DNA from 4 places in the Pseudomonas sp. P108 genome. Region 4 is predicted to be linked to each of the others. Evidence: predicted binding sites of a transcription regulator. Region 4 holds the regulator's gene; each other region holds the start of a gene.
What was found. The regulator sigma-54, encoded in region 4, starts transcription at its own class of promoters, with help from an activator protein. The targets are predictions, from matches to a motif close to ANTGGCATNNANNTTGCTNT.
Positions count from the first base shown of each region.

Region 1: a site for sigma-54 is predicted at 2,961-2,980, ahead of QOM10_RS24960 (pilin). Genes of this name have one in related genera too.
Region 2: a site for sigma-54 is predicted at 1,887-1,906, ahead of flgB (flagellar basal body rod protein FlgB). Genes of this name have one in related genera too.
Region 3: a site for sigma-54 is predicted at 1,164-1,183, ahead of QOM10_RS07990 (flagellar basal body rod protein FlgF). Genes of this name have one in related genera too.

Region 1 is NZ_CP126691.1:5,667,857-5,674,994, reverse strand. It holds gene QOM10_RS24970 (type II secretion system F family protein) at 1-1,097, opposite strand, end outside; gene pilB (type IV-A pilus assembly ATPase PilB) at 1,100-2,800, opposite strand; gene QOM10_RS24960 (pilin) at 3,027-3,458, shown strand; gene QOM10_RS24955 (BON domain-containing protein) at 3,757-4,113, shown strand; gene QOM10_RS24950 (DUF2845 domain-containing protein) at 4,384-4,680, opposite strand; gene QOM10_RS24945 (DUF748 domain-containing protein) at 4,680-7,138, opposite strand, start outside.
Region 2 is NZ_CP126691.1:4,997,061-5,004,198, reverse strand. It holds gene QOM10_RS21990 (chemotaxis protein CheV) at 1-702, shown strand, start outside; gene cheR (protein-glutamate O-methyltransferase CheR) at 749-1,576, shown strand; gene flgB (flagellar basal body rod protein FlgB) at 1,947-2,354, shown strand; gene flgC (flagellar basal body rod protein FlgC) at 2,358-2,801, shown strand; gene flgD (flagellar hook assembly protein FlgD) at 2,817-3,542, shown strand; gene flgE (flagellar hook protein FlgE) at 3,574-4,914, shown strand; gene QOM10_RS21960 (calcium-binding protein) at 5,178-7,138, shown strand, end outside.
Region 3 is NZ_CP126691.1:1,814,186-1,821,323, reverse strand. It holds gene flgG (flagellar basal-body rod protein FlgG) at 1-323, opposite strand, end outside; gene QOM10_RS07990 (flagellar basal body rod protein FlgF) at 369-1,109, opposite strand; gene QOM10_RS07985 (sigma-54-dependent transcriptional regulator) at 1,409-2,974, opposite strand; gene phhA (phenylalanine 4-monooxygenase) at 3,348-4,139, shown strand; gene QOM10_RS07975 (4a-hydroxytetrahydrobiopterin dehydratase) at 4,257-4,613, shown strand; gene QOM10_RS07970 (amino acid aminotransferase) at 4,613-5,806, shown strand; gene QOM10_RS07965 (hypothetical protein) at 6,072-6,203, shown strand; gene QOM10_RS07960 (hypothetical protein) at 6,274-6,456, shown strand; gene QOM10_RS07955 (MFS transporter) at 6,571-7,138, shown strand, end outside.
Region 4 is NZ_CP126691.1:1,094,130-1,101,267, reverse strand. It holds gene QOM10_RS04640 (KpsF/GutQ family sugar-phosphate isomerase) at 1-736, shown strand, start outside; gene QOM10_RS04635 (KdsC family phosphatase) at 736-1,260, shown strand; gene lptC (LPS export ABC transporter periplasmic protein LptC) at 1,269-1,841, shown strand; gene lptA (lipopolysaccharide transport periplasmic protein LptA) at 1,828-2,373, shown strand; gene lptB (LPS export ABC transporter ATP-binding protein) at 2,373-3,098, shown strand; gene QOM10_RS04615 (RNA polymerase factor sigma-54) at 3,286-4,779, shown strand; gene hpf (ribosome hibernation-promoting factor, HPF/YfiA family) at 4,853-5,161, shown strand; gene ptsN (PTS IIA-like nitrogen regulatory protein PtsN) at 5,173-5,637, shown strand; gene rapZ (RNase adapter RapZ) at 5,640-6,497, shown strand; gene QOM10_RS04595 (HPr family phosphocarrier protein) at 6,513-6,788, shown strand; gene QOM10_RS04590 (ZIP family metal transporter) at 6,872-7,138, opposite strand, start outside.

The DNA.
Region 1 (7,138 bases), 2.1 Mb from region 4:
TTATCCACTTCTTCCTCGTAAAAGCCTGCAACCTTGTCGAGCATTTCATCTAGCGCCCCCGACTCTTCGCCAATCGCGGTCATCTGCACGGCCATGTTGGGAAAGACTCCGGTGCTGCGCATCGAAAAATTCAGCTGCATGCCGGTGGAGACGTCTTGGCGAATGCGCAGCACGGCACGCTTGAACACCACATTGCCGGTAGCGCCGGCCACCGAGTCGAGCGCTTCCACCAATGGCACACCGGCAGCAAACGTGGTCGACAGGGTTCGAGCGAAACGGGCTACCGCTGACTTGTACATCAGCGTGCCGACCAAGGGCAGTTTCAACAGCCAGGTGTCTTTGCGATCACGTAGCGCCTGGGAGGTTTTCAGTGCGTGACGGGTGCCGAAAATCGCCGCGACCAGCGCGCCGAGAATCGCCCACCACCATTGCTGCATGAATTCCGAAAGGCTGATCACCATCAGGGTGAAGGCCGGTAACTCTGCACCGAACCCCGAGAATACCGACTGGAATTGCGGCACCACTTTAACCAGCAGAATTCCGGTCACGACCGCTGCGACCAGTACGACGGCGGTGGGGTAGGTCATGGCTTTCTTGATCTTGGCCTTGAGCCGTTCGCTTTTTTCCTTATAGGTTGCGACCCGTTCCAGCAGCGTGTCGAGGGCGCCGGACTGCTCGCCGGCATCGACCAGGTTGCAATACAACTCGTCGAAATACTGCGGCTTCTTGCGCAGGGCTGTGGCGAAGCTGTTACCGGCCGCGACCTCCTGTTTGACCTCGTCCACCAGCTTGCGCATGGCCGGGTTTTCGAAGCCTTCGCCAATGATGTCGAACGACTGCAGCAACGGCACGCCGGCCTTCATCATGGTCGCCATCTGCCGGGTGAACAGGGCGATGTCCTGGGCCTTGATGCGTTTGCCAAAACTCAACAACGACGCGGATTTTTTGCGTACCTTGCCGGGACTGATCCCCTGTTTACGCAGTTGGGCCTTGATCAGTGCCGGATTCTGTCCACTGAGTTCACCGGTGACTTTGCTGCCTTTCCTGTCCGTACCTTCCCAGGCATAAATACTGATTTTCGCTGCCTTGACCGCCATGTTCAGTCCTTGGTGACCCGGTTGATTTCTTCAAGGCTGGTGATGCCTTGCATGGCCTTGTGCAGCCCGGAGGTGCGCAGGTCGTCGAAGCCGTCTCGGCGCATCTGCAGGTCGATTTCCAGCGAGTTGCCTTCGGCCATGATCAAACGTTGCAGCTCTGGTGTGTTCTTTACCACTTCATAAATCCCCACGCGTCCTTTGTAGCCGCCGTTGCAGTGATCGCAACCGACCGGCTCGTAGATCGTGAAATGGCCGATGCGTTCCTCGGGGAAGCCTTCCTTGATCAAGGTTTCGCGGGGGATCTCGATGGCTTTCTTGCAGTGACTGCACAGTTTGCGCGCCAGACGCTGAGCGATGATCAGGCTGACCGAGGTGGCAATGTTGAAGCCGGGAATGCCCATGTTGTGCAGGCGCGTCAGGGTTTCCGCGGCGCTGTTGGTGTGCAGGGTCGAGAGCACCAGGTGACCGGTCTGCGCGGCTTTGATCGCGATCTCGGCGGTTTCCAGATCGCGGATCTCGCCGACCATGATCACGTCCGGGTCCTGGCGCAGAAACGAGCGCAGTGCCTGGGCAAAGTCGAGCCCTTGTTTGGGATTGACGTTGACCTGGTTGATACCTTCCATGTTGATCTCCACCGGGTCTTCGGCGGTGGAAATGTTGATGTCGACGGTGTTGAGAATATTCAGGCCGGTGTACAGCGAAACGGTTTTACCCGAACCGGTGGGCCCGGTGACCAGGATCATGCCCTGTGGCTGCTTGAGCGCGGCCATATACAGGTCTTTCTGCACGGGCTCATAGCCGAGCGCGTCGATGCCGATCTGTGCGCTGGACGGGTCGAGAATCCGGATCACCACTTTTTCGCCCCACAGGGTCGGCAGCGTGTTGACCCGAAAATCGATCGACCTGCTTTTCGACAGGCGCATCTTGATCCGCCCGTCCTGCGGTTTGCGCCGTTCCGAGATATCGAGGCTGGCCATGACTTTCAGGCGCGCGGCGATGCGCCCGGCCAGTTGAATCGGTGGCTTGGCCACCTCGCGCAAAATGCCGTCGGTGCGCACCCTTACCCGGTAGTTCTTCTCGTAGGGTTCGAAGTGCAAGTCGGAAGAGCCGCTCTTGATCGCGTCGAGCAGCATCTTGTGCACGAAGCGCACCACCGGCGCATCGTCGGCGTCGAGACCGGCGATGGCATCCTGTTTGTTGTCGTCAATGGATTCGACGTCGAGGCCATCGAGATCGACATCGGCCATGTCCTCCAGACCGCTGGCGTTGGTGTCGAAGAATTTTTCGATGGCATCGCTGAGCTTGTCGTCCTCGACCAGAATGGCTTCGGTGCTCAGCCCGGTGCTGAACTGAATGTCGTTGATCGCTTGATGATTGCTCGGGTCGGAAATGCCCACGAACAGCTTGTTGCCACGTCGCCACAGGGGCAGGGCGTGATGCTGGCGCACGAGTTTTTCGCTGACCAGGCCTTTGGGCTGGGTTTCCTTGTCCAGGCAATTGAGATCAAGCAAGGCCATGCCGAAATGCTCGGAGGCGATTTCGGCGACCTGTGAGCTCTTGACCAGCTTGTTCTGCACCAGATAGCTGACCAGCGACAAGCGATTACGCTGGGCCTGTTGCGAGGCTTGCTGGGCGCTTTTTTCCGTGAGCAGTTCGGCCTGCACCAATTGCTTGGCCAGACCGCTCAGAGCGATGTCATTCATGGGGATTCCGCACGCTTGCAGTTCATGACTTATAGCCTAGTCAAGTGACAGCGCCAAACACGGCCAGTGCAGGTGACAAAAAGTGTCAGATAGTGCGGTTGCGGGTTGTAGGAAATGGCGATGTATGTGGTTCGCGCCCAAGGGGCGGGGCTTCGAAGGCGTTGGCATGGCCTATGCTGCTTCCCTTGCAGATCATGAGATTTCGACTCATGCATGGAGCGTGTCTATGAAAAAACAACAAGGTTTTACTCTGATCGAGCTGCTGATCGTGGTGGCGATCATCGGGATTCTGGCGACCATCGCCTTGCCGCAGTATTCCAAGTATCAGGCGCGGTCGAAGGTAACGGCGGGGCTGGCGGAGATCAGTGCGCTGAAGGTGCCGTTTGAAGACACCATCAATCAAGGCACCGATCCTACGCTGACATTGGTTGCGGGTAGTGCGACGGCGGCGACATCCAACTGCACACTCGCCGCATCCGGTACTGCATCCACCGGTGCCGGAACCATCACTTGCACACTGCTCAATGCCCCGGGTCCGGTGCTGAGCAAGACCATCACCCTGACTCGTTCTTCAGGGACCGGCGCGGGTGTATGGACCTGCGGTACCACCGTTGCTCCGGATTATTCCCCTAAAGGCTGCACCGCCAGCGGTACATAAGCGGTCAGTGATGTACTCGAAAATGCCCCGCACTGCGGGGCATTTTCCATTGCGCGGCACTTCACAAAAGCTTCAATAATTTCAGCGCCTTAGGAACTTTCCGAAAAACCGTAACTTGCATGTCGATAATTCGAAGGTCATGCAAATTGCATGATTTCGAAAATTTTGCTAATTGATAACTTATTGATTTATAAGGAAATTATCGATTCTCAAAAGTTGGCACAGCGTTCGCAACTACCTTGGTAACCCTGCTGACAAGACAACCAGCAGACTTTCCAGAAAAACAGGAGTTACTCGTATGAAGAAGTTCGCTATCACTGCCGCTGCTGCTACCGCGCTGACCCTGACCATGGCTTCCGGTGCATTCGCACAATCCACCCAAGCTACCCAGGCTCCAATGACTCTGGCTGCCGGTGAAGTCACCCAGGCTAAAGAAGCTACTTCCGATACCTGGATCACCACCAAAGTCAAAGCTGACCTGGTCACCGAAAAAGGCATTCCAGGTACCGACATCAAAGTAGAAACCAACAAAGGCGTTGTATCGCTGTCGTCGACTACTGCTGTAACTGAATCGCAGAAAGACGTTGCTGTTGCAATCGCCAAGAAAATCAAAGGCGTTAAAGCGGTCTCCGCTGACGGCCTGAAAGCCGAGTAAGGCATGACTTCTCGCCTGGACCGGGAGAAGACGCGACAGACGGGCCGAGCAATACGTCTGCCGCAACTTTAGAGTTCATGCGAACGGTCACACGGATGTGACCATTACAGGCCCCGCCACTTGTGTCGGGGCTTGTTCTATTTCAGAGACAACACAAAACAAATGTAGGAGTGAGCCTGCTCGCGATAGCGGTGTGTCAGTCAGCAATTTGATTAGCTGACAGACCGCTATCGCGAGCAGGCTCACTCCTACAGGGGAATCGGTGTCGGGTCAGTTGCCGCGTTTGCTGCTGATCTGCCGCAGGCGATTGCCTTCGAAGCGCAGGTATTGATACATGCCGTTGCTCGGGCCGTAAGTCCATTCCTCTACCTGAAACTCCTCGCGGCGATTGGCGCTGCGCTTGTAGCCCAGCACATCGCGGCTGACCGGCTCACCGCACTTTTGCAGGACTTCGCTGGAGCGGTCGCCAAGGCTGATCAATTGACTGCCGCAGCGCAGGGTATCGGACGCAACGGCATGGCTGGCAGCGAGCGCCAGTGTCAGCGTGGCCAGCCATTGACGCTTCATCACTCGGCATCCAGATGCATTTGCGTCACCACGCGGCCGTCGCTCTCGGCCTCACCAAGATTGGCATCGATAAAGTAAACGCGGTCGTCTGCCAGTTGGCCTTTATCGACCAGATAATCCTTGATGCTGCTGGCACGGTCCTGACCCAACTGACGCAGCAGCACATCGCTGCCACTCCAGAACTGGATCACGCCGTCGCGCATCTTCGCTGTGCGTTCTTCCTTGCCCAGATCCTTCCATTCGGCCGGTGGCTGGGTTTTCAGACGGGTGCGGTAAATGCCTTCGAGCAGTGGGCCTTTCTCGCCCTCTGGCACTTGCAGCAGCGACGCCTGAGCCGGGACTTTATCGCCACGACGCTGGAGCATCTTGTAGTAGTTGTACTGGTATTCACGTTCCAGACGCTGCTCGGCGAGCAACGGGCCGTCACTGCTTTTGGCGGCCGTGCCTTCGATCTCCAGGCGCAGTGCCGGACGCTCCTTCAGTGCTTGGGACAGCTTGATCAGCGCGGCTTCGGCATCTTTGCTCAAGTCGCTGGAACCTGGCGCAAACGACACGGTGCCTAGGTCTTGCGAACCGCCGCCACTGATCAGCCCGCCAATCATTTTGAACGGCGCTGCAGCGGCTTTGACGATCAGGTTGCGCAGGGTCTGCCAGACTATCGGCATCACGCTGAACTGCGGGTTGTTCAAGTCGCCGGTCACCGGCAATTCGATGGAGATCTTGCCGTCAACGTCCTTGAGCAGCGCTATCGCCAGTTTCAGTGGCAGGCTCACGGCATCCGGGCTGTCGACCTTTTCACCGAGCTGCAATTGCTCGACCACCACTTTGTTCTCGGCTTTGAGCTGGCCCTTGGTGATCAGGTAATGCAGGTCAAGGTTGAGCCGGCCCTTGCGGATACGGTAGCCGGCGAATTTGCCGGAGTAGGGCGTCAGTGTCGTCAGCTCGACGCGTTTGAAACTGGTGGCGATGTCGAGGCTGGCCATCGGGTCGAAGGGATTGACCGCGCCCTTGATGGTCACCGGTGCGTAGCGGTCGACCTTGCCTTTGATTTCGACGCTGGCCGGTTTCGCCTGACGGCTGTCGATGGTGCCGATCTGGCCGTTGAGCTGCTGCACGGCGGTGGCGAAGTTCGGCGTCAGGCTGAAGTCGGCAAAGTTGGCCGAGCCGTCATTGATCGCGATGCCACCGATGTGAATGCCCAACGGTTTCTCGTTGCTGGCCGGTTTCGCTGTCGTGGTTTTCGCGCCACTGTCGGCCGGTTGCGGGATCAGCAGGTCGTCGATGTTGGTGGTGCGATCGTCGTTGATCATGAACCGCACATAAGGCTGGAACAGGTTGACCTTGTCGATCGACAGACTGTCGCCGTGCTGATAGTTCAGGCCTTCGACCACCACTTGCTGCCATTTGAGGAAGTCGCGGGTTTTCAGGGTGTCGAGGGTGTGCAGTTGATCGATTTGTGCGCGACCGGTGACGCTGAGTGCCAGTGGTCCGGTGCTCTTGAGATTGACCTTCAGATCACTGCCGAGCATGCCGCTGCGCAGTTCCAGACGAATGAACGGGTTGATGTAGGACTGCGCGACACGCAGGTCGATGTCCTGGGTTTTCACATTGAGCTGGGCATTGACCGGGGCGAGATTGACGGTGCCGTCGGCCGTGATCTTGCCTTGCTTGCCCACGCCGCTGTCGAGCTTGAGCTTGAAGGGCGAACCGTTGAGGCTGTCGAAATCCTGCAGGTCGACGTTCAGCGGGGTGATGTCCAGTGCCACCGCAGGTGTTGCCGAGCGGTCGGCAAGGTGCACGGTGTAGTTGCGCAATTGCACGTCTTTGAGCAGCACTTGCCATGGCTTGCTCGGCGCAGTCGGTTCAGCTTTCGGCGAGTCGGCAGCGGCTGGCGTGTTCGCCGGTTCTGCGGCGGCTTTGGCGGCAGGTTTGGACGGTTGGCTGGCGAACAGTTTCTGCCAGTCCAGTTGCCCGTCAGCTTCGAGTGCAGCCCAGGTTTCCAGTTTGTTGCTGCGGATCTTGCCGACCACGACTTGTTGCTTGGCCAGATCCACCGAGGTTTCGCTGACGTCCAGGCGTTCGAGTTTCGCCAGTGGCCGCCCATCCGGAGCCTTGATGGCGAACGGCGCGATGCTCACCGCCACGTTGTTCAGTTGCAGCTCGGTTTCTTTCGACAGATTGAGTTTGTATTCGCTGCTGAGGCTGATCACACCGTCTTCAAGCACAAGCGGCACCGAATCACGCACGTAGGGCCAGAACGCTTTCATCTTGCCGTCGGTGACTTTCAGGGTGCCTTCGGAAGTGAACGGGATCAGGCTGAAATTGCCACTCCAGTCGATCCGCCCACCGGCCGGGCCGATGGCGACCAGGGTCATGTCGGCACTGTCTTCGGGCAGGGTGCTGAGGTTTTTCAGTTCGAAGCTGAGGTCGTCGTAGAGAAACTCGATGGGCTCGCTCG
Region 2 (7,138 bases), 2.7 Mb from region 4:
GCCACCGGTTCCGGAGCGTTGAAGGACAAGAACAACCCGTTCGTGATCATCACGGAGTACAACACCAAGACCCAGGGTTTCCTGGTCCGCTCGGTGGAGCGCATCGTCAACATGAACTGGGAAGAGATTCATCCGCCGCCCAAGGGCACCGGTCGCGATCATTACCTGACCGCTGTGACTCGGGTGGACAATCAGTTAGTCGAAATCATCGACGTCGAGAAAGTGCTGGCGGAAGTTGCGCCGACACCGGAAGCGATTTCGGTGGGCGTGGTCGATGTCGAGACCCAGACCAAGGCACTGTCTTTGCGTGTCTTGACGGTCGATGACTCATCGGTGGCGCGCAAGCAGGTCACGCGTTGTCTGCAGACGATCGGTGTCGAAGTGGTGGCGCTGAACGACGGCAAACAGGCGCTGGATTACCTGCGCAAGCTGGTCGACGAGGGCAAGAAGCCGGAAGAAGAGTTCCTGATGATGATTTCCGACATCGAGATGCCGGAGATGGACGGGTACACCCTGACGGCGGAAATCCGCGGCGACGCACGCATGCAAAAGCTTCATATCATCCTGCATACTTCGTTGTCCGGGGTATTCAATCAGGCGATGGTCAAGAAAGTCGGTGCAGATGACTTCCTGGCCAAATTCCGCCCTGATGACCTGGCATCCCGGGTAGTCGACCGGATCAAAGCAGCAGATATCAGCTGAGGGCGCTTTGCCCTTGGCGGTCAACACGATTTAAGAGGCGGCATCATTGTCTACGGGTAATTTGGATTTCGAACAGTTCCGGGTCTTCCTGGAAAAAGCCTGTGGCATTTTGCTCGGTGAAAACAAGCAGTACCTGGTCTCGAGCCGTCTCAACAAACTGATGGAGCAGCAAGGCATCAAGTCCCTGGGTGAGCTGGTTCAGCGCATCCAGACCCAGCCGCGCAGCGGTTTGCGCGAGCAGGTGGTCGATGCCATGACGACCAACGAAACCCTGTGGTTTCGTGACACCTATCCGTTTGAAGTCTTGAAGAACAAGGTGCTGCCTGAAGCGATCAAGGCCAGCCCCAACCAGCGTCTGCGGATCTGGTCGGCAGCCTGCTCGTCGGGTCAGGAACCGTACTCGCTGTCGATGTCGATCGACGAGTTCGAGCGCACGAATCTTGGCCAGTTGAAGATGGGTGTGCAGATTGTCGCCACCGACCTGTCCGGTCTTATGCTGACCAACTGCAAGACCGGCGAGTACGACAGTCTGGCAATCGGTCGCGGTTTGTCGCCGGAACGTCTGCAGCGTTACTTCGACCCGAAAGGGCCGGGGCGCTGGGTAATCAAGGCGCCGATCAAGAACCGTGTGGAGTTTCGCTCGTTCAACCTGCTCGACAGCTATGCCGCGCTGGGCAAGTTCGACATCGTGTTCTGCCGCAACGTGTTGATCTACTTCTCTGCCGAAGTGAAGAAAGACATTCTGTTGCGCATTCACAGCACGTTGAAGCCGGGCGGTTATCTGTTCCTTGGCGCTTCCGAAGCGTTGAACGGTTTGCCGGACCATTACCAGATGGTGCAGTGCAGCCCGGGGATCATTTACCAGGCGAAGTGATTGCATCGGCAATACAAAAAACGGCAGGCCTGCAAAGGTCTGCCGTTTTTTTGTGCCCGAAGAAATTCTCCTTAACACCACAAACCCCCTGTAGGAGTGAGCCTGCTCGCGATCGCGGTAGCACATTCAGCATCATCGGTTTCTGACACACCGCTATCGCGAGCAGGCTCACTCCTACAGGGATCGTGGTGTGTATGGGATGGGCGGCAAGCGGCAGAAAAGCGGCATCCGGCGGAAACCTGTTGCCGCTTTTCTGGCATTGCCGCTTTGCCGACGTCCTGCAAAGCCCCGGTTTATGGGTGTTTTATGGTTTGGCACGGCGCTTGCTAAAGCTCAGTTACGAAAAACCGGTCACCTGAAGGTTCCCGACATGAGCATCAGCTTCGATAAAGCGCTCGGCATTCACGAAAAGGCATTGGGCTTCCGCGCCCAGCGTGCCGAAGTGCTGGCCAACAACATCGCCAACGCCGATACCCCGAACTACAAGGCGCGGGATCTGGAGTTCTCCAAAGTGCTTGAAGCACAGACCCAGAAAAACGCTAACGGCACCATCGCCCTGAACATGACCAACAGCCGTCACATCGAAGCTGAAGGCCTGGGCAACGGCGACGAATCGCTGATGTATCGCACGCCGATGCAACCTTCGATCGACCAGAACACCGTGGACGCCCAACTGGAACAGTCGAACTACGCGGAAAACGCCGTCGGCTTCCAGGCCAGCTTCACCCTGCTCAACAGCAAATTCAAAGGGCTGGTGTCAGCCCTGCGCGGAGAGTAATCCATGTCCCTGTCCAGCGTTTTCAACATTGCCGGCAGCGGCATGAGCGCACAGACCACGCGTCTGAACACCGTGGCGTCGAACATCGCCAACGCCGAAACCGTCTCCTCAAGCATCGACCAGACCTATCGCGCCCGTCACCCGGTATTCGCCACCATGTTCCAGGGCGGCCAGAACAGTGGCAGCAACTCGCTGTTCCAGAGCCAGGACGCAGCCGGTCAAGGCGTACAGGTGCTCGGCGTGGTCGAAGACCAGAGCAACCTTGAAGCGCGCTACGAGCCGAACCATCCGGCGGCCGACGCCAAAGGCTACGTCTACTACCCGAACGTCAACGTGGTGGAAGAAATGGCTGACATGATTTCCGCGAGCCGGTCCTTCCAGACCAACGCCGAAATGATGAACACCGCCAAAACCATGATGCAGAAGGTACTGACCCTCGGTCAGTAATAAGGGGCGACGGCCATGAGTGTTTCCGATACCACCAGCAGCTTGAGCATGAATGACATCCTGTCGAACTCGTCGAAAAAGACCAGTTCGACCGCCGGTGGCATTGCTTCGGCCACTAACAGCGCCACCGGCGGCCAGGCCCTGGGCAAGGACGCGTTCCTGCAATTGCTGGTCACCCAGCTAAAAAACCAGAACCCGCTCGATCCGCAGGACAACAGCGCATTCGTTGCCCAGTTGGCCCAGTTCAGCAGCCTGGAAGGCATCACCACGCTGAACAGCACGGTCAGTTCGCTGGCCGGCAACTACAACTCCTCGCAAGCCTTGCAGGCTTCGTCGCTGGTGGGTCGCAATGTGATCGTGCAGACCAACTCGGTTCAGCTCGACGATCCGAGCAAAGGCATGACCGGTTCGGTCACCGTTCCGTCGTCGATCGCCGGCGGCACCGTGAGCATTACCGACAGCAGCGGCGCGGTGGTTCGCACCATCGATCTGGGCAGTCGCGCGGCAGGCGCCGCGAGCTTCACTTGGGACGGCAAGGACAAGGACGGCAATCTGGTCAAGACCGGTACTTATACCGTCAAGGCCAACGCATCGATCAATGGCACCTCGACCGACATGGCGACGTACCTGCCGGCCACCGTCACCAGCGTGACGATCAGCCAGACCGGCGGCGAACTGATGCTCAACCTGTCCGGCAAGGGCACCGTTGCCCTGTCCAAAGTACAAACCATTGGTATATAGAGCCGATTAACCCGGCACAAAGGAGTGGAATATGTCTTTCAATATCGGCCTTAGCGGTCTCTATGCAGCCAACAAACAACTGGACGTGACCGGCAACAACATCGCCAACGTCGCGACCGCCGGTTTCAAATCGTCCCGTGCAGAATTCGAAGACGTCTACTCGGCCACTCGCCTGGGCAGCGGCAGCAAAGTGATCGGCAACGGCGTGCGCCTGGCCAACGTTTCCCAGCAGTTCACCCAGGGTGACATCAACAACACCGGTAACGTGCTGGACATGGGCATCAACGGTTCGGGCTTCTTCACCATGAGCAACAACGGCTCGGTGTCCTACACCCGTGCCGGTACGTTCAAGGTCGACAACGCCGGTTACATCACCAACACCGATTACACCTCGCGCCTGCAGGGTTACGGTGTGGACGCCAACGGCAAGATCATCAACGGTGTATTGACCGATCTGAAGATCGATACGTCGAACCTGGCGCCGAAATCGACTTCGTTGGTGACGTCGAGCATCAACTTGAACTCGACTGCGTCGGTGATCGTTGATACCGGCACCAACGCCGTCAAGTTCGACCCAAGCAAGCTTGAGACGTACACGAAGAGCTTTAGCACTCCGATCTATGACACGCAGGGCAACTCGCATGTTATGGACCAGTACGTGGTTAAAACTGGCGAGAACACCTGGAAGGTGTACACCCTGGTCGATGGCCGTAACCCGGATGCAGCCGGTAGCGATCCAACCAAGGTCGATCCGGTTGCTTCGACGCTTACGTTTGACAGTTCCGGCAACCTGCTGCAGGTCAGCACGCCTAGCACGTTACCGGCTCCGGCGCCGAACCCGATCATCAGTAGCGACTTGAAACTGACCGGTTGGGTACCGGGCAAAGTGGTCAACGGCACCTTTACGCCTAACGGCGCATCGGCCAACCCGGCCGGCATTACTATTTCGATGGCCAAGACCACTCAGTACAACGCTGACACCGCGCGTTCGATTCCGACTCAGGACGGTTACGCCACTGGCCAGATCACCAACCTGACCATCGACGGCACCGGTACGCTGTTTGCCAACTTCAGCAACAACCAGAGCAAGGCCATCGGCCAGGTTGCACTGGCCAGCTTCACCAACGAACAAGGCCTGCAGGCTATCGGTGGCACCAGCTGGAAAGAGACGTTTGCTTCGGGTATCCCGGGCTACGATGCACCGGAAACCGGTACCTTGGGTTCGGTTGTTTCCAACTCGCTGGAAGAGTCGAACGTTAACCTGACCAACGAGCTTGTGGACCTGATCAAAGGCCAGAGCAACTATCAGGCGAACGCCAAGACTATTTCCACTCAGAGCACCATCATGCAGACCATCATTCAGATGACTTGATGTGATCTGATAGCTGCATTGAAAACCGACGCCTTGAGCGTCGGTTTTTTTATGCGTGTCACTAAATTTACATTCACCAATTAACCGTTTGTCTGAATTTATGGTGTGGAAGTTGCAGTCCTGCCTGGCAAAGGACCTTGGCGTCAAAACTTCGCACGACCTGCTTCATTGGGCCATGACACTGGATGGCGATATGGAAGTCAGGAAGCTTCTACCTGGTTTTTCAACCGTAGTTTCCAACACAAAAACACAAGGACGATGTAATGGCGATAATCAACGGGACCGCTGGTGCCGATAATCTGCTCGGTACTGCGGGCGATGATCAGATACGCGGTTTGGCGGGCAATGATGTCTTGAATGGTGGGGCAGGTAATGATCTGTTGATCGGCGGCGATGGCGCCGATCAACTGATTGGCGGTGCCGGCTTCGACACCGTCAGCTATGAAGATGTACCCAACAGCGTGGCGGTGTCCCTGAACCTGAAAACCGGTGTGCATACCGGGTATGCAGCGGGCGATACCTTTGTCGGGATTGAGAGTTTCCGTGGTTCAAATTATGACGATACGTTCTATGCCAGCGCTGCTGCCGACAACCTTGATGGTTACAACGGTAACGACCGACTGAGCTACGCGCAGTCGGAGCAAGGCGTCAACATCACCATGACCGCCGCGCGTGTGGGCACCGGTCTGGGTGGCGACGCGCAAGGTGACACGTTCTCGGATTTCGAAACCATTATTGGCTCGAACTACAACGACGTATTCACCGCCTCGCTGGGTACCACGACCTTCTACGGCGGTGCCGGCAACGACGTGTACATCATCAACGGTTCGGCCAGCCAGAACGTGTTGGAAATGGCCGGCGGCGGTGATGACGAAGTGCGCACCACACTGAACACCATCACCTTGGCCAGTGAAGTCGAGCGTCTGACTTTCACCGGTACCGGCAACTTCAATGCTCGTGGCAATGCCTCTGACAACGTTATTACCGGCGGTGCCGGCAATGACATCCTGATGGGAGGCGCAGGTGCCGACCAACTGATTGGCGGCGCAGGTTTCGATATCGTCAGCTATGAAGACGTACCCAACAGCGTGGCGGTGTCCCTGAACCTGAAAACCGGTGTGCATACCGGGTATGCAGCGGGCGATACCTTTGTCGGGATTGAGAGTTTCCGTGGTTCAAATTATGACGATACGTTCTATGCCAGCGCTGCTGCCGACAACCTTGATGGTTACAACGGTAACGACCGGCTGAGCTACGCGCAGTCGGAGCAAGGCGTCAACATCACCATGACCGCCGCGCGTGTGGGCACCGGTCTGGGTGGCGACGCGCAAGGTGACACGTTCTCGGATTTCGAAACCATTATTGGCTCGAACTACAACGACGTATTCACCGCCTCGCTGGGCACCACGACCTTCTACGGCGGTGCCGGCAACGACGTGTACATCATCAACGGTTCGGCCAGCCAGAACGTGTTGGAAATGGCCGGCGGCGGTGATGACGAAGTGCGCACCACACTGAACACCATCACCTTGGCCAGTGAAGTCGAGCGTCTGACTTTCACCGGTACCGGCAACTTCAATGCTCGTGGCAATGCCTCTGACAACGTTATTACCGGCGGTGCCGGCAATGACATCCTGATGGGAGGCGCAGGTGCCGACCAACTGATTGGCGGCGCAGGTTTCGATATCGTCAGCTATGAAGACGTACCCAACAGCGTGGCGGTGTCCCTGAACCTGAAAACCGGTGTGCATACCGGGTATGCAGCGGGCGATACCTTTGTCGGGATCGAGAGTTTCCGTGGTTCAAATTATGACGATACGTTCTATGCCAGCGCTGCTGCCGACAACCTTGATGGTTACAACGGTAACGACCGACTGAGCTACGCGCAGTCGGAGCAAGGCGTCAACATCACCATGACCGCCGCGCGCGTGGGCACCGGTCTGGGCGGCGACGCGCAAGGTGACACGTTCTCGGATTTCGAAACCATTATTGGCTCGAACTACAACGACGTATTCACCGCCTCGCTGGGCACCACGACCTTCTACGGCGGTGCCGGCAACGACGTGTACATCATCAACGGTTCGGCCAGCCAGAACGTGTTGGAAATGGCCGGCGGCGGTGATGACGAAGTGCGCACCACACTGAACACCATCACCTTGGCCAGTGAAGTCGAGCGTCTGACTTTCACCGGTACCGGCAACTTCAATGCTCGTGGCAATGCCTC
Region 3 (7,138 bases), 720 kb from region 4:
GGCTGCAGAATCTGGAAGAAACCGCGACCGTCGATGGCCATGTCCAGCGGCTGCTCAGTGGTTTGCAGGCTGCCGGCGGTGAAGTTTTTCTGGGTGCCGACGATGCGCACACCGGTACCCAGTTGCAGACCCGACGGCAGTTCGCTGTCCTGGGTCGACTGGGCGCCTGGCTGGCGCTTGATCTGATACAGCAAGTCCTGGAACTCGGCGCGATCACGTTTGAAACCCGTGGTCGACACGTTCGCCAGGTTGTTGGAAATGGTGGTCAGGTTGGTGTCCTGGGCGGACAGACCGGTTTTGGCAACCCATAGAGCCGGAAGCATTCGATTCTCCTCGTGCGCCTGTTTTTCGGCGCGACGTTCTGATAATTAGCTGATCTGCAAGACCCGAGCCATGGCCTGGTCGTCGTCTTTGGCGGTGTTCATCATTTTGACGTGCAACTCGAACTGCTTGGCCAAGGCCAGCACCGAGGTCATCTCTTCAACGGCGTTGACGTTGCTCGACTCAAGGAAACCCGACACCAGTTTGACGTTGGCATCGGCCGGCGCAGGCTGGCCGTCCTTGGTGTAGATCGAGCCGTCGAGGCCCTTGTTCATGTTCTTGATGTCCGGGTTGACCAGCTTGATCCGGTCGACTTCCGCCATGACACGCGGGCCTTCGCCCATCGCACGAATACTGATGGTGCCGTCTTCGCCGACTTCGATCTGCTGCTCGGGCGGCACGGCGATCGGACCGCCATTGCCCATGACCGGCATACCGTTGCCGGCACGCAGCACGCCGAGGGCGTCAACGTTGAGGCTGCCGGTGCGCACGTAGCTTTCGCCGCCGTTCGGGTTCTGCACGGCGATAAAACCGTTGCCGGTGACGGCGACGTCGAGGTCACGACCGGTCTGCACCAGCGAGCCTGGCGTGAAGTCGGTGGCGGGCCGTTCGCTCATGGCAAACGCACGCGCCGGAAAGCTGTCACCGAACACCGGCATCGAACGCGCCTGCTCCAGGTCGCGCTGAAAACCGTTGGTGGAGATGTTCGCCAGGTTGTTGGCATGCGCCTTTTGCGCCAGCGCGTTCTGGCTGGCGCCGGTCATTGCCACATAAAGGTACTTGTCCACACTCTTTCCTCTGCATGCCGGACGTTTGCCGCCCACCGCTGTACTGCTGAGCCATAAGCAATTTGCAGACCAACTTTTTTCTGGCGCACAAAGGCCCGGTAAACAAAGGACTTGAGGGATGGCGAGGGGAAATGTGAAATGTATCGAAGTCGAAAAACCGGCGGTGTTATGCCGCTTGGCGGCAATCCCTCGAATGATCGTTCCCACGCTCCGCGTGGGAATGCCTCAATGGACGCTCTGCGTCCGCTTTGGGACGCGGAGCGTCCCGGGCTGCGTTCCCACACAGAGCGTGGGAACGATCACGTGCTGCCCGACTCTTTGCCGACTTCGTATTCACGCAGCTTGTTGGCAATGGTGGTATGCGAAACCCCCAAACGCTTACCCAACTGCCGACTGCTCGGATGCTCGGAATACAACCGCTCCAGCACCGCTTTCTCGAAGCGCCCGACAATCTCGTCCAGCCCACCCTCCAGCGAGAAATCGCCAAGCGGCTGACGCACGCCGTAATCCGGTAGACGAATATGCTCGGCTTTCACCGTGCCGCCCTCGCACAGCGAAACTGCCTGGAATAAAACGTTTTCCAACTGCCGCACGTTGCCCGGCCAATGGTAATGACTGAGTCGATCCATCGCCGCCGGCGCCAGTTTCGGCAGCGAACAGCCTATCTGCCGACTGGCCTGATCAAGGAAGTGCTCGACCAGCGGGGTCAAGCCGTCGAGGCATTCGCGCAGCGGCGGGATGTGCAAGGACAGTACATTCAAGCGGTGATACAAATCCTGGCGAAACTCGCCGCGCGCGCACAGCTCGGACAGGTCCACCTGGGTGGCGCAGATCACCCGCACATCCAGGTAAACCTCTTCATCGCTGCCGACGCGACGGAAGCAACCGTCCTGAAGAAAGCGCAGCAGTTTCACCTGCAAGCGCGGGCTCATCTCACCGACGCCATCAAGAAACAGCGTACCGCCCGCCGTCAACTCCAGCAGCCCGAGCTTGCCTTCGGCCCGCGCACCTTCAAAGGCGCCGGGGCCGTAGCCGAACAGCTCGGTCTCGGCCATCGACTCGGGCAGGCCGGCGCAGTTGAGCGCCATCAGCGGCGACTGCCCACGCGGACTGGCGAGGTGGCAGGCACGCGCCAGCAACTCCTTACCGGTGCCGGTTTCGCCTTCAATCAATAGCGGCGCATCGAGCGGGGCCATACGCCGCGCTTCACGCACGACGGCGGCCATCACTTTCGAACTCTGGAAGATGCTGTCGAAGCCCCGCAGCTCCTGCTTACGCACGTTATAGATGCGCTCGCCAACGCGGTCGGCGCGATGCAAGGTCAGCACCGCGCCGGCCATGGCTTCGCTGTCGTCATGCTCCGATTGCAGCGGCGCGATGTCGGCCAGAAAGATGTCGCCCTTGACCTTGACCCGCATGCCGTTGATTCGCGATTTATTCGCGCGCACCAGTTCCGGCAAGTCGAAATCTTCGGCATAGCGCGACAGTGGAATCCCCGGCACCTCATCAACGCGCACACCGAGCAACTGCGCCGCCGCGCGGTTGGCCGCGACGATCGAGCCGCCCATGTCGATCGACAGCACCGGAAACTCCAGCGCGCCGAGCAAGGCGTTCAACTCCATGTGCCGCCGCTCGCTGGGCATCAGCCCTACCCGCTTGACGCCGAACACCCCGGCGATCGCCTCGAACTTCGGGCGCAGCGCTTGAAACTGAATATTGATCAGGTTCGGACAGTGCAGGTAGATCGCATTGCCATGCTCGCCACCGACCTCACCGCGCGCCACGTTGATCCCGTAGGCGACCAGCAGGTTGAGGATGTCGCGCAGGATGCCGATGCGGTTCTGGCAGTGGACTTTGATGCGCATATAAATCGCCCGAATAAACGATGAGAAACCTGTAGGAGTGAGCCTGCTCGCGATGGCTTTGGGTCAGTTGATATTGATGCTGACTGATACACCGCTATCGCGAGCAGGCTCACTCCTACAGGGGACCGCGCCAGACTTTTCTGTGGTGGCACGCAGATAGTTGTCAAGATTATGTGACAGCCATCAGGCTTTTCAAACCTGAAAATCACCGAAAATGCGCGACGGCGGTCAATCCGTAACGATAACTTTACGAATTAAAGAGAAATTTCCTACGCGCAAGCCATTCAACCTGCTGCACATCAACCCGCTCTCAGGTAATTCTGAATCCATCGCTGGACATAACAAGAACGAATTCCCCTAGCAGGAGAGCAGTATGAAGCAGACGCAATACGTGGCCCGCGAGCCCGATGCGCAAGGTTTTATCGACTACCCCGCCGAAGAACACGCGGTGTGGAACACGCTGATCACTCGCCAATTGAAAGTGATCGAAGGGCGTGCCTGCCAGGAGTACCTGGACGGTATCGAAAAACTCGGTCTGCCCCACGACCGCATTCCGCAACTCGGCGAGATCAACAAGGTGCTCGGCGAGACCACCGGTTGGCAGGTTGCTCGTGTTCCGGCGCTGATTCCCTTTCAGACCTTTTTCGAACTGCTGGCCAGCAAGCAATTTCCGGTCGCTACGTTTATTCGTACCCGCGAAGAGCTGGACTACCTGCAAGAGCCGGATATTTTCCACGAGATCTTTGGTCACTGCCCGCTGCTGACCAACCCGTATTTCGCCGAATTCACCCACACCTACGGCAAGCTCGGCTTGCAGGCGACCAAGGAAGAACGCGTGTACCTGGCGCGTCTGTACTGGATGACCATCGAGTTCGGCCTGGTCGACACCCCGCAAGGCAAGCGCATCTACGGCGGCGGCATTCTGTCCTCACCGAAAGAAACCGTTTACTCGCTGTCGGACGAGCCTGAGCATCAAGCCTTCGATCCGCTCGAAGCCATGCGCACGCCGTATCGCATCGACATCCTGCAACCGCTGTACTTTGTTCTGCCGAACCTCAAGCGTCTGTTCGACGTGGCTCATGAAGACATCATGGCCATGGTTCGCCAAGGCATGCAGCTGGGTCTGCACGCACCGAAATTTCCGCCGAAACCCAAAGCCGCGTGAACCGCGACTTTTGCTGACAATTGAGCCTGTCAGTCGCCGCCACTTTGGTTTAGCGTGACGGCATTGACGGCTCAAACGCTTGAATAAAAAAAACACACTCGATTTCAGGAATACACCATGTCGACTTTGAACCAAGCCCACTGCGAAGCCTGCCGCGCCGATGCGCCACAAGTCAGCGACGAAGAACTGCCGATCCTGATCAAGCAGATCCCTGACTGGAACATCGAAGTACGCGACAGCATCATGCAACTGGAGAAGGTCTTCCTGTTCAAGAACTTCAAACACGCGCTGGCCTTCACCAACGCTGTCGGTGAAATCTCCGAAGCCGAAGGTCACCACCCGGGCCTGCTGACCGAGTGGGGCAAAGTCACCGTGACCTGGTGGAGCCACTCGATCAAAGGCCTGCACCGCAACGACTTCATCATGGCCGCGCGCACTGACGAAGTGGCCAAGACTGCAGAAGGACGCAAGTAATGCACTTCGACGCCATCGGCCGGGTACCCGGCGACCCGATCCTCGGCTTGATGGAGGCGTATGCGCAGGACACTAACCCGCGCAAATTCGACCTGGGCGTTGGCGTCTACAAGGACGCCCAGGGCCTGACGCCGATCCCGGAAGCGGTGAAAATTGCTGAAGCACGATTGGTCGAAAGCCAGGACACCAAGACCTACATCGGTGGCCACGGCAACCCGCTGTTCGGCAAAGTCATCAATGAGCTGGTGCTCGGCGCCGACTCGAAGCTGATCGCCGAACAACGTGCCGGCACGACTCAGACCCCGGGCGGCACTGGTGCCCTGCGTCTGGCTGCCGACTTCATCGCTCAGTGCCTGCCGGGCAAAGGCGTGTGGCTGAGCAACCCGACCTGGCCGATCCACGAAACCATTTTCGCCGCGGCCGGGGTCAAGGTCAGTCACTACCCGTACGTGGGCAGTGACAACCGCCTCGACGTCGAAGCCATGCTTGCCGTGCTCAATGAAGTGCCGAACGGTGATGTTGTGTTGCTGCACGCGTGCTGCCACAACCCGACCGGTTTTGACTTGAGCCATGACGACTGGCAGCGCGTGCTCGAAGTGGTGCGCAAGCGCAATCTGCTGCCGCTGATCGACTTTGCCTACCAGGGTTTTGGCGATGGTCTGGAACAGGATGCTTGGTCGACACGCTTGTTCGCGGCCGAGGTGCCTGAGCTGCTGATTACCAGTTCCTGCTCGAAGAACTTCGGTCTGTACCGCGATCGAACCGGTGCGCTGATCGTCTGCGCGAAAAGCGCCGACAAGCTCATCGACATCCGCAGCCAACTGGCCAATATCGCCCGTAACCTGTGGTCGACGCCGCCGGATCACGGTGCGGCGGTGGTCGCAACGATCCTCGCCGACCCAGAGCTGAAAACGCGCTGGGCCGATGAAGTGGAAGCCATGCGTCTGCGTATTGCGCAACTGCGCAGCGGTCTGGTCGAAGCCCTGGAGCCGCATGGCCTGCGCGAGCGCTTTGCGCACATTGGCGTGCAACGCGGGATGTTCTCTTACACCGGCCTGTCGCCGGAGCAAGTGAAACAACTGCGCGAGCATCACAGCGTGTACATGGTCAGCTCAGGCCGGGCGAACGTTGCCGGTATCGACGCTACGCGCCTCGCGCTGCTGGCCGACGCCATCGCCAGCGTCTGCAAGTAATCCCTCCCATGCTCGTTCCCACGCTCCGCGTGGGAATGCAGCCCGGGACGCTCCGCGTCCCAACAGCGGACGCAGAGCGTCCATTGAGGCATTCCCACGCAGAGCGTTGGAACGATCAACCCGCCCACTTTGCTCCCCTGCGGCCATCTGTCGCATTAATTTGAATTAAAAGTCTGATTGTCATTTTTCCTGCTGTATCCTGCGCAGGCTTTCCAAAAGCGCGGATCTACCAGATCTATCAACAGACTTAGCGAGGAGCGCAACCATGCACGAGATTCCTAATCTCCCCTTCCCAAGCCTGCACGTACCTGAGCAGACGACCACGCAGCAAGCCGGCGCCCAACAGCCCGAGCCGAAAGAAGCCGTTGAGAGCCGCCCGGCCGACAACGAAGAGTAAGACCCCGTCGTACAGACCGTGTGGAAAGCGCTAACATGCGCTTTCCACACTGCCTGAACCCGAGCCTGCCATGACCGACGAATTCTCTGAAAGCCAAGCCGCCGTACTGATCGGTGCGACCGAGAAAATGATCGAGATCTGGAATCGCCTCTCGCCCGAGAAACAGGCCGCCCTGCTCGCCCGTTTCGGCACTGAAGAAAACGCCCTCGCTGCCCTGGTTACCACGCAGATGGTCGCCCCGGACAAGCCTTGAAGCCGCCCTACGGCAAATAGTTTTACTTTTCCCGCCCCAGAGTCCTCCACGCCGGTATCATAAGCAGCCTATCTAATCTGCCGTTCCCGTGGATCGTTACCCATGTCGTCCTCTATGCCAGAACCCCAGCGTCCCCTGGCGGTCACGCTGCAAGTCGTCTCCATCGTGCTCTTCACCTTTATCGGTTATCTGAACATCGGTATTCCGCTCGCGGTATTGCCGGGTTACGTCCACAGCGATCTGGGCTTTGGCGCAGTGATCGCTGGCCTGGTGATCAGCGTGCAATACCTCGCCACCCTGCTCAGCCGCCCGTATGCCGGCAAGATCATCGACAACCAGGGCAGCAAGCGCGCGGTGATGATTGGCCTCGCCGGGTGCGGCTTGAGCGGTGTGTTCATGCTGATTTCGGCGTGGACACCAAACCTGCCGATGCTTAGTTTGATCAGTCTGCTGATCGGTCGACTGGTATTGGGCAGCGCGGAAAGCCTCGTGGGCTCCGGCTCGATTGGCTGGGGCATTGGCCGCGTTGGCGCGGCAAACACCGCCAAGGTGATTTCCTGGAACGGCATCGCCAGTTATGGCGCACTGGCGGTCGGCGCGCCGTTCGGCGTGTGGCTGGTCGCCCAGTTGGGTTTGTGGAGCATGGGCGTCAGCATCATCCTGCTGGCCGCGCTCGGCCTTC
Region 4 (7,138 bases):
GGCCAGCCATGGCGACATGGGCATGATCACTCGTGATGACGTGATTCTGGCCCTGTCGAACTCCGGCTCGACCAACGAAATCGTCACCCTGCTGCCGCTGATCAAACGTCTGGGTATCCAGCTGATCAGCGTCACCGGCAACCCGCTATCGCCGCTGGCCAAGGCGGCCGAGGTCAATCTCAACGTTCACGTCGAACATGAGGCCTGCCCGCTGAATCTGGCGCCGACCTCCTCGACCACCGCAGCGCTGGTCATGGGTGATGCGCTGGCCGTAGCGTTGCTGGAGGCGCGCGGTTTCACTGCCGAAGACTTCGCCTTTTCTCATCCGGGTGGCGCCCTTGGCCGTCGCCTGTTGCTGAAAGTGGAAAACGTCATGCATGCCGGTCAGGAGTTGCCGCAAGTACAGCGCGGCACGCTGCTCAAGGACGCACTGATGGAAATGACCCGTAAAGGTCTGGGCATGACCGTCATTCTTGAAACTGACGGCAAACTCGCCGGGATCTTCACGGACGGCGATCTGCGCCGCACGCTGGATCGCAGCATCGACATTCGCAGCGCCACCATCGATCAGGTAATGACCGCTCACGGCAAGACTGCCCGGCCGGAAATGCTGGCCGCCGAGGCCCTGAAAATCATGGAAGACCACCGAATCAACGCATTGGTAGTCGTAGACGAGGAAGATCGCCCGGTCGGCGCCTTCAACCTCTCCGATCTGCTGCGCGCAGGAGTCATGTAATGAGTAACGATCTGCTGCAACGCGGCAAAGCGATCAAACTGGCGGTTTTCGACGTCGACGGCGTTCTCACCGACGGGCGCCTGTACTTCCTCGAAGACGGCAGTGAGTTCAAGACCTTCAATACCCTCGATGGCCAGGGCATCAAGATGCTGATGAACGCCGGCGTGCAGACCGCTATCATCAGCGGTCGCAAGACCCCGGTGGTCGAGCGTCGCGCGAAAAACCTCGGCATCCCCCACCTGTTTCAGGGGCGCGAAGACAAATTGGTCGTTCTCGACGGTCTTCTCGAGCAACTGGGCCTAAGCTATGAAGAGGTTGCCTATCTCGGTGACGACCTGCCCGATCTGCCGGTGATTCGTCGCGTAGGTTTAGGCATGGCCGTGGCCAACGCCGCCGACTTCGTCCGCGAACACGCCCATGGCGTGACCCGCGCTCGCGGTGGTGAAGGCGCCGCCCGCGAATTCTGCGAATTGATCCTGCGCGCCCAGGGCCGCCTCGATGCGGCCAACGCCGCGTACCTGTGAGCCAAACCATGTTCAGCAAAAAATTTCGTAACTTCCTGCTGTTCGGCTGCATCGCTGCGATTTTCGCCGCGGTCGGCTATTGGAATATCAGCCCGGAACGCTTTCTCGACAAACCACCGGTCACCTCGGTGGAAACGCCTATCGACTGGTATGCGACCAACACGCACACCCTGCAATATCTGCCGGATGGCAAGGTGCAGTATGAAATGACGTCGGAAAAGGCCGAGCACGTAAAGGCAACCGACGTCACGCTGGTGACCAAACCCGATCTGAACATGTACCGCGGAACGGACTTCCCGTGGCACGTGACCAGTGAGCGCGGTGAAGTGAACTCAGGCGGCACCGAAGTCGAGCTGATCGATTCGGTACGCGTTGCGCGCACCGACGAAAAGAAGCGTGACATCCTGATCACTTCCACGCGCATGACCGTGTTCCCGCAGCAGGAATATGCGCAGACCGAGCAACCCGTTAGAATCGACGGCGCTGGCGGTGTATCGACTGGCGTTGGAATGAAAGCGTACCTGAAGGAAAGCAGGATACACCTGCTATCGAACGTAAGAGGACAGTATGAGGCTCGTTAAAACCCTCCCTATTTTGCTCAGTCTGGGCGCAGCACTGGGAAGCGTGAGCGCCTGGGCTCTGCCGAACGATCAGCAGCAACCTATCCGCATTCAGGCCGACGACGCCCAACTGGATGACAAGAACGGCATCGCTACCTATAAAGGTGATGTGATCATCACCCAGGGCTCGATGATCGTTAAAGGCAACACGGTCACCATGACTCGCGCGCCGAATGGCGATATCGACGTAGTGACCTCCGTGGGCAACCTGGCTTACTTCGAGCAGCTGCAAACCCAGGGCGACACCAAACCGGTTCAAGGCTACGGCGTGACGATTCAATACCACGCCCAGCAAAACCGCGTCGTGCTGATCGACAAGGCCAAGGTCGTCGACAAAGACGGCAACGTCACTCAGGGCGAGAAAATCGTCTATGACACCGTGAAGAAACTGGCCAGCGCCGGTCGCGCTACCGGCAGCAAGGTCACCGAGGCGCGTCCGCGCATCGACATGGTGATCCAGCCGAAGAAGAAAACCGACGAGAAAACCCAGTAATGGCAACTCTGAAAGCTCAGCACCTGGCCAAGGCCTATAAAAGCCGCCAGGTCGTGCGTGACGTCAGCCTGTCGATCGACAGCGGCCAGATCGTCGGCCTGCTCGGCCCGAACGGTGCCGGCAAGACCACGTGCTTCTACATGATCGTCGGCCTGGTACAGGCCGATCAGGGCCGCGTACTGATCGACGATCTGGACGTCAGCCATCAGCCAATGCACGGTCGCGCCAAGGCCGGTATCGGCTATCTGCCGCAAGAAGCGTCGATCTTCCGCAAACTGTCGGTGGCCGATAACATCATGGCCATCCTCGAGACCCGCCAGGAACTCGACAAGGCCGGCCGTCGCAAGGAGCTGGAAAGCCTGCTGCAGGAATTCCACATCAGCCACATCCGCGACAACCTCGGCATGAGCCTTTCCGGTGGTGAACGCCGCCGGGTGGAAATTGCTCGCGCACTGGCGACTGCACCGAAATTCATCCTGCTCGACGAACCGTTCGCCGGTGTCGACCCGATTTCGGTCGGCGACATCAAGCAGATCATCCACCACCTCAAGGCCAAGGGTATCGGTGTGCTGATCACCGACCACAACGTCCGTGAAACGCTGGACATCTGCGAAACCGCTTACATCGTCAACGATGGTCAACTGATCGCTGAAGGCGATGCAGAAACCATCCTGGCCAACGATCTGGTCAAGGAAGTGTATCTGGGCCACGAGTTCCGCCTGTAAGCGCAACAGTGCCCGGTGCGCCGCCGGGGCGCTGTATCGATTCAAGCAGGATTTAATCCGCTTTAATTGTTACAGCGCTCTAGGCAAACACTTCAGTTTCAGGCATATAATTTGCTTAAGTTTGGCGCCTCGGCGCCCTGTAGTGGATGGCGCATAGCGCCGGCGAATAAGGTGTTAAGCCCCTGCCATGAAACCATCGCTAGTCTTGAGAATGGGCCAGCAGCTGACGATGACACCGCAGCTGCAACAGGCCATCCGCCTGCTCCAATTGTCGACCCTGGATCTGCAACAGGAAATCCAGGAGGCGCTGGAATCCAATCCGATGCTCGAACGCCAGGAAGAAGGCGAAGACTTCGATAATTCCGACCCCATGGCTGACAACGCCGAACAGAAGCCCAACACCGAGATCCAGGAACCGTCCTATCAGGAAACCGCCCCGACGGTCGACAACCTCGAGGACGGCGAATGGAACGAGCGCATCCCCAACGAGCTTCCGGTCGATACCGCCTGGGAAGACGTCTACCAGACCAGCGCCAGCAGCCTGCCCAGCAACGATGATGACGAGTGGGACTTCACCACCCGCACCTCTGCCGGCGAGAGCCTGCAAAGCCATTTGCTGTGGCAACTGAATCTCGCACCTATGTCCGATACCGATCGCCTGATCGCCGTGACCCTGATCGATTGCATCAACAATCAGGGCTACCTGGACGAAACCCTCGAAGAAATTCTTGAGGCGTTCGACCCGGAGCTGGACATCGAACTGGACGAAATCGAAGCCGTCCTGCACCGCATTCAACAGTTCGAGCCGGCCGGCATCGGCGCGCGCAACCTCGGCGAATGCCTGCTGCTGCAATTGCGCCAGTTGTCGGCCAAGACACCTTGGCTGGCTGAAGCGAAACGCTTGGTCAGCGATTACATCGACCTGCTGGGCAGCCGCGACTACAGCCAGTTGATGCGCCGCATGAAGCTCAAGGAAGACGAACTGCGTCAGGTCATCGAACTGGTGCAGAGCCTTAATCCGCGCCCAGGTTCGCAGATCGAATCCACCGAAGCCGAATACGTTGTGCCTGACGTCATTGTGCGCAAGGACAATGAGCGCTGGCTGGTCGAGTTGAACCAGGAATCGGTGCCGCGCCTGCGCGTCAACGCCCAGTACGCCGGTTTCGTCCGTCGAGCCGACACCAGCGCCGACAACACCTTCATGCGCAACCAGTTGCAGGAAGCCCGCTGGTTCATCAAGAGCCTGCAGAGCCGCAACGAAACCCTGATGAAAGTTGCCACCCAGATCGTCGAGCATCAGCGCGGTTTTCTGGAGTACGGCGACGAAGCCATGAAGCCGTTGGTCCTGCATGACATCGCCGAAGCGGTCGGCATGCACGAATCGACGATTTCGCGGGTGACCACCCAGAAATTCATGCATACCCCGCGCGGTATTTATGAGCTGAAATACTTTTTCTCAAGCCACGTCAGCACTTCCGAAGGCGGCGAATGCTCGTCCACGGCGATCCGCGCGATCATCAAAAAACTGGTTGCCGCGGAAAATCAGAAAAAGCCGTTGAGTGACAGCAAGATCGCTGGTTTACTGGAGGCACAAGGCATTCAGGTGGCTCGCCGCACCGTCGCCAAGTACCGCGAATCCTTAGGGATCGCGCCTTCGAGCGAACGCAAGCGGTTGATGTAAGCCACGTTACAGCGTTCCAGTGGCAGGCTATCCAGCCTGCCGCTTTATGCACTGGCAACGAAGGAGAAGCTGTATGCAAGTCAACATCAGTGGACACCAACTGGAAGTGACCGAACCTCTGCGCGGCTACATCAATGAGAAACTTCAACGATTAGAGCGCCATTTCGACAAGATCACCAACGTGCAAGTCACGATGTGCGTCGAAAAGCTTAAGCAGAAAATCGAAGCCACCTTGCATATCCCCGGCAGTGAAGTGGTCGCCAACGCAGAACATACCGATATGTATGCCGCGATCGACGCCTTGACCGACAAGCTGGATAAACAACTCAAAAAGCATAAGGAAAAGACCCAGAGCCTGCTCCAGGGCGCGACCGGTCGATAACCCCCCATTCCATGATCCGACTTGAAAGTATCCTGACCCCCGGCCGTTCCCTCGTGAACGTGCCGGGTGGCAGTAAAAAGAAAGCCCTCGAACAAATTGCCAACCTGATCGCCCGCGAAGTGCCGGATCTGGCCATGCAGGATGTCTTCGAGGCGTTGATTGCCCGTGAAAAACTCGGTTCCACCGGTTTTGGTAACGGCATCGCCATCCCCCATTGCCGCCTCAAGGGTTGCCAAGCGCCGATCAGCGCGCTGATGCACCTTGACGCTCCGATCGATTTCGACGCCATTGACGGCGCTCCGGTTGACCTGCTGTTTGTTTTGCTGGTCCCGGAAGCCGCCACCGATGCGCATCTGGAGTTGCTACGTCAGATCGCCAGCATGCTGGATCGTAAGGAAGTGCGCGAAAAGCTGCGTAGCGCACCGAGTAGCGAAGCCTTGTATCAGGTCGTCCTGAGCGAGCAGAACGGGCATTAATCATGCGTTTGATCATCGTCAGCGGCCGTTCCGGCTCGGGTAAAAGCACGGCTCTGGATGTCCTTGAGGACAACGGCTATTACTGCATCGACAACCTGCCCGCAGGCTTGCTGCCGGAACTGGCCGAACGCGCGCTGATTCACACTGAGCTGGCGCAACCGCTGGTGGCCGTGTCGATCGATGCGCGTAACTTGCCGAGCCATCTGACGCGCTTTCCCGAGTTGCTTGAAGATGTCCGGGCCAAGCACATCCAGTGCGATGTCCTGTATCTGGACGCCGACGAAGAAACCCTGCTCAAGCGTTTCTCCGAGACCCGCCGACGCCATCCACTGAGCAACGCCAATCGCTCGCTGGCCGAAGCGATCCAGGATGAAACCGCCCTGCTCGGCCCGATCGCCGACCTCGCCGACCTGAAAATCAACACCACCAACCTCAACCTGTACCAGTTGCGCGACTCCATCAAGCTGCGTCTGCTGAATCAGCCAGAGCCGGGCACCGCATTTCTGGTCGAGTCCTTCGGCTTCAAGCGCGGCATGCCGGTGGATGCGGATCTGGTGTTCGATGTGCGCTGCCTGCCCAATCCGTACTGGAAGCCGGAACTGCGTGCGCAATCGGGTCTCGATGCGCCGGTGGCTGAATACCTGGCGGCACAGCCGGAGGTCGAAGAAATGTTTCAGGACATCTTCACCTACCTGCACAAGTGGCTGCCGCGCTTCGCCGCCAGCAACCGTGCCTACGTCACCATTGCCATTGGCTGCACCGGCGGGCATCACCGCTCCGTCTACCTGACCGAACGTCTGGGTCAGGCCCTGCAGAAAACCCTGAAGAACGTCCAGGTTCGCCACCGCGACCTCACTTAAAGGATTCACACCGCGATGCCTGCTCTGGAAATCGAAATCATCAACAAGCTGGGCCTGCATGCCCGCGCATCGGCCAAGTTTGTCGGGGTTGCTGGCGAGTTCAAGAATTGTACTATCAGAGTCGGGCGCACTCCCGAATCCATGGTCGACGGAAAAAGCATCATGGCCATGATGATGCTAGCTGCCGGCAAGGGTACGGTCATCCAACTGAGTACCGAGGGTGAACAGGCTGATGAAGCCTTGCAGGCATTGGTTGATCTGATCAACGACTACTTCGGCGAAGGTGGTTGAAAACCTGAGGCAAAAAATCGCAGCCCGCGACGCACAAATCTTCCCCGTAAGAGCTGCCGAAGGCTGCGATCTGTTGATCTACTTCAACCCAACGCCGTATCCATCACCATCATCAGACAAAACCCGATCAACAAGCCAAGACTGGCCAGTTTTTCATGACCATGGCGTCGTGATTCCGGGATGACCTCGTGGGTCACCACCAGCAACATCGCCCCCGCCGCCAGTGCCAGACCTATCGGCAACAATACCTGCGCCAGACCGACCAGCCAGGCACACAGCAGCGCAAACACCGGCTCGACCAGACCTGACGCCGCTCCGATTAAAAATGCTTTGACCCGCGACATCCCTGC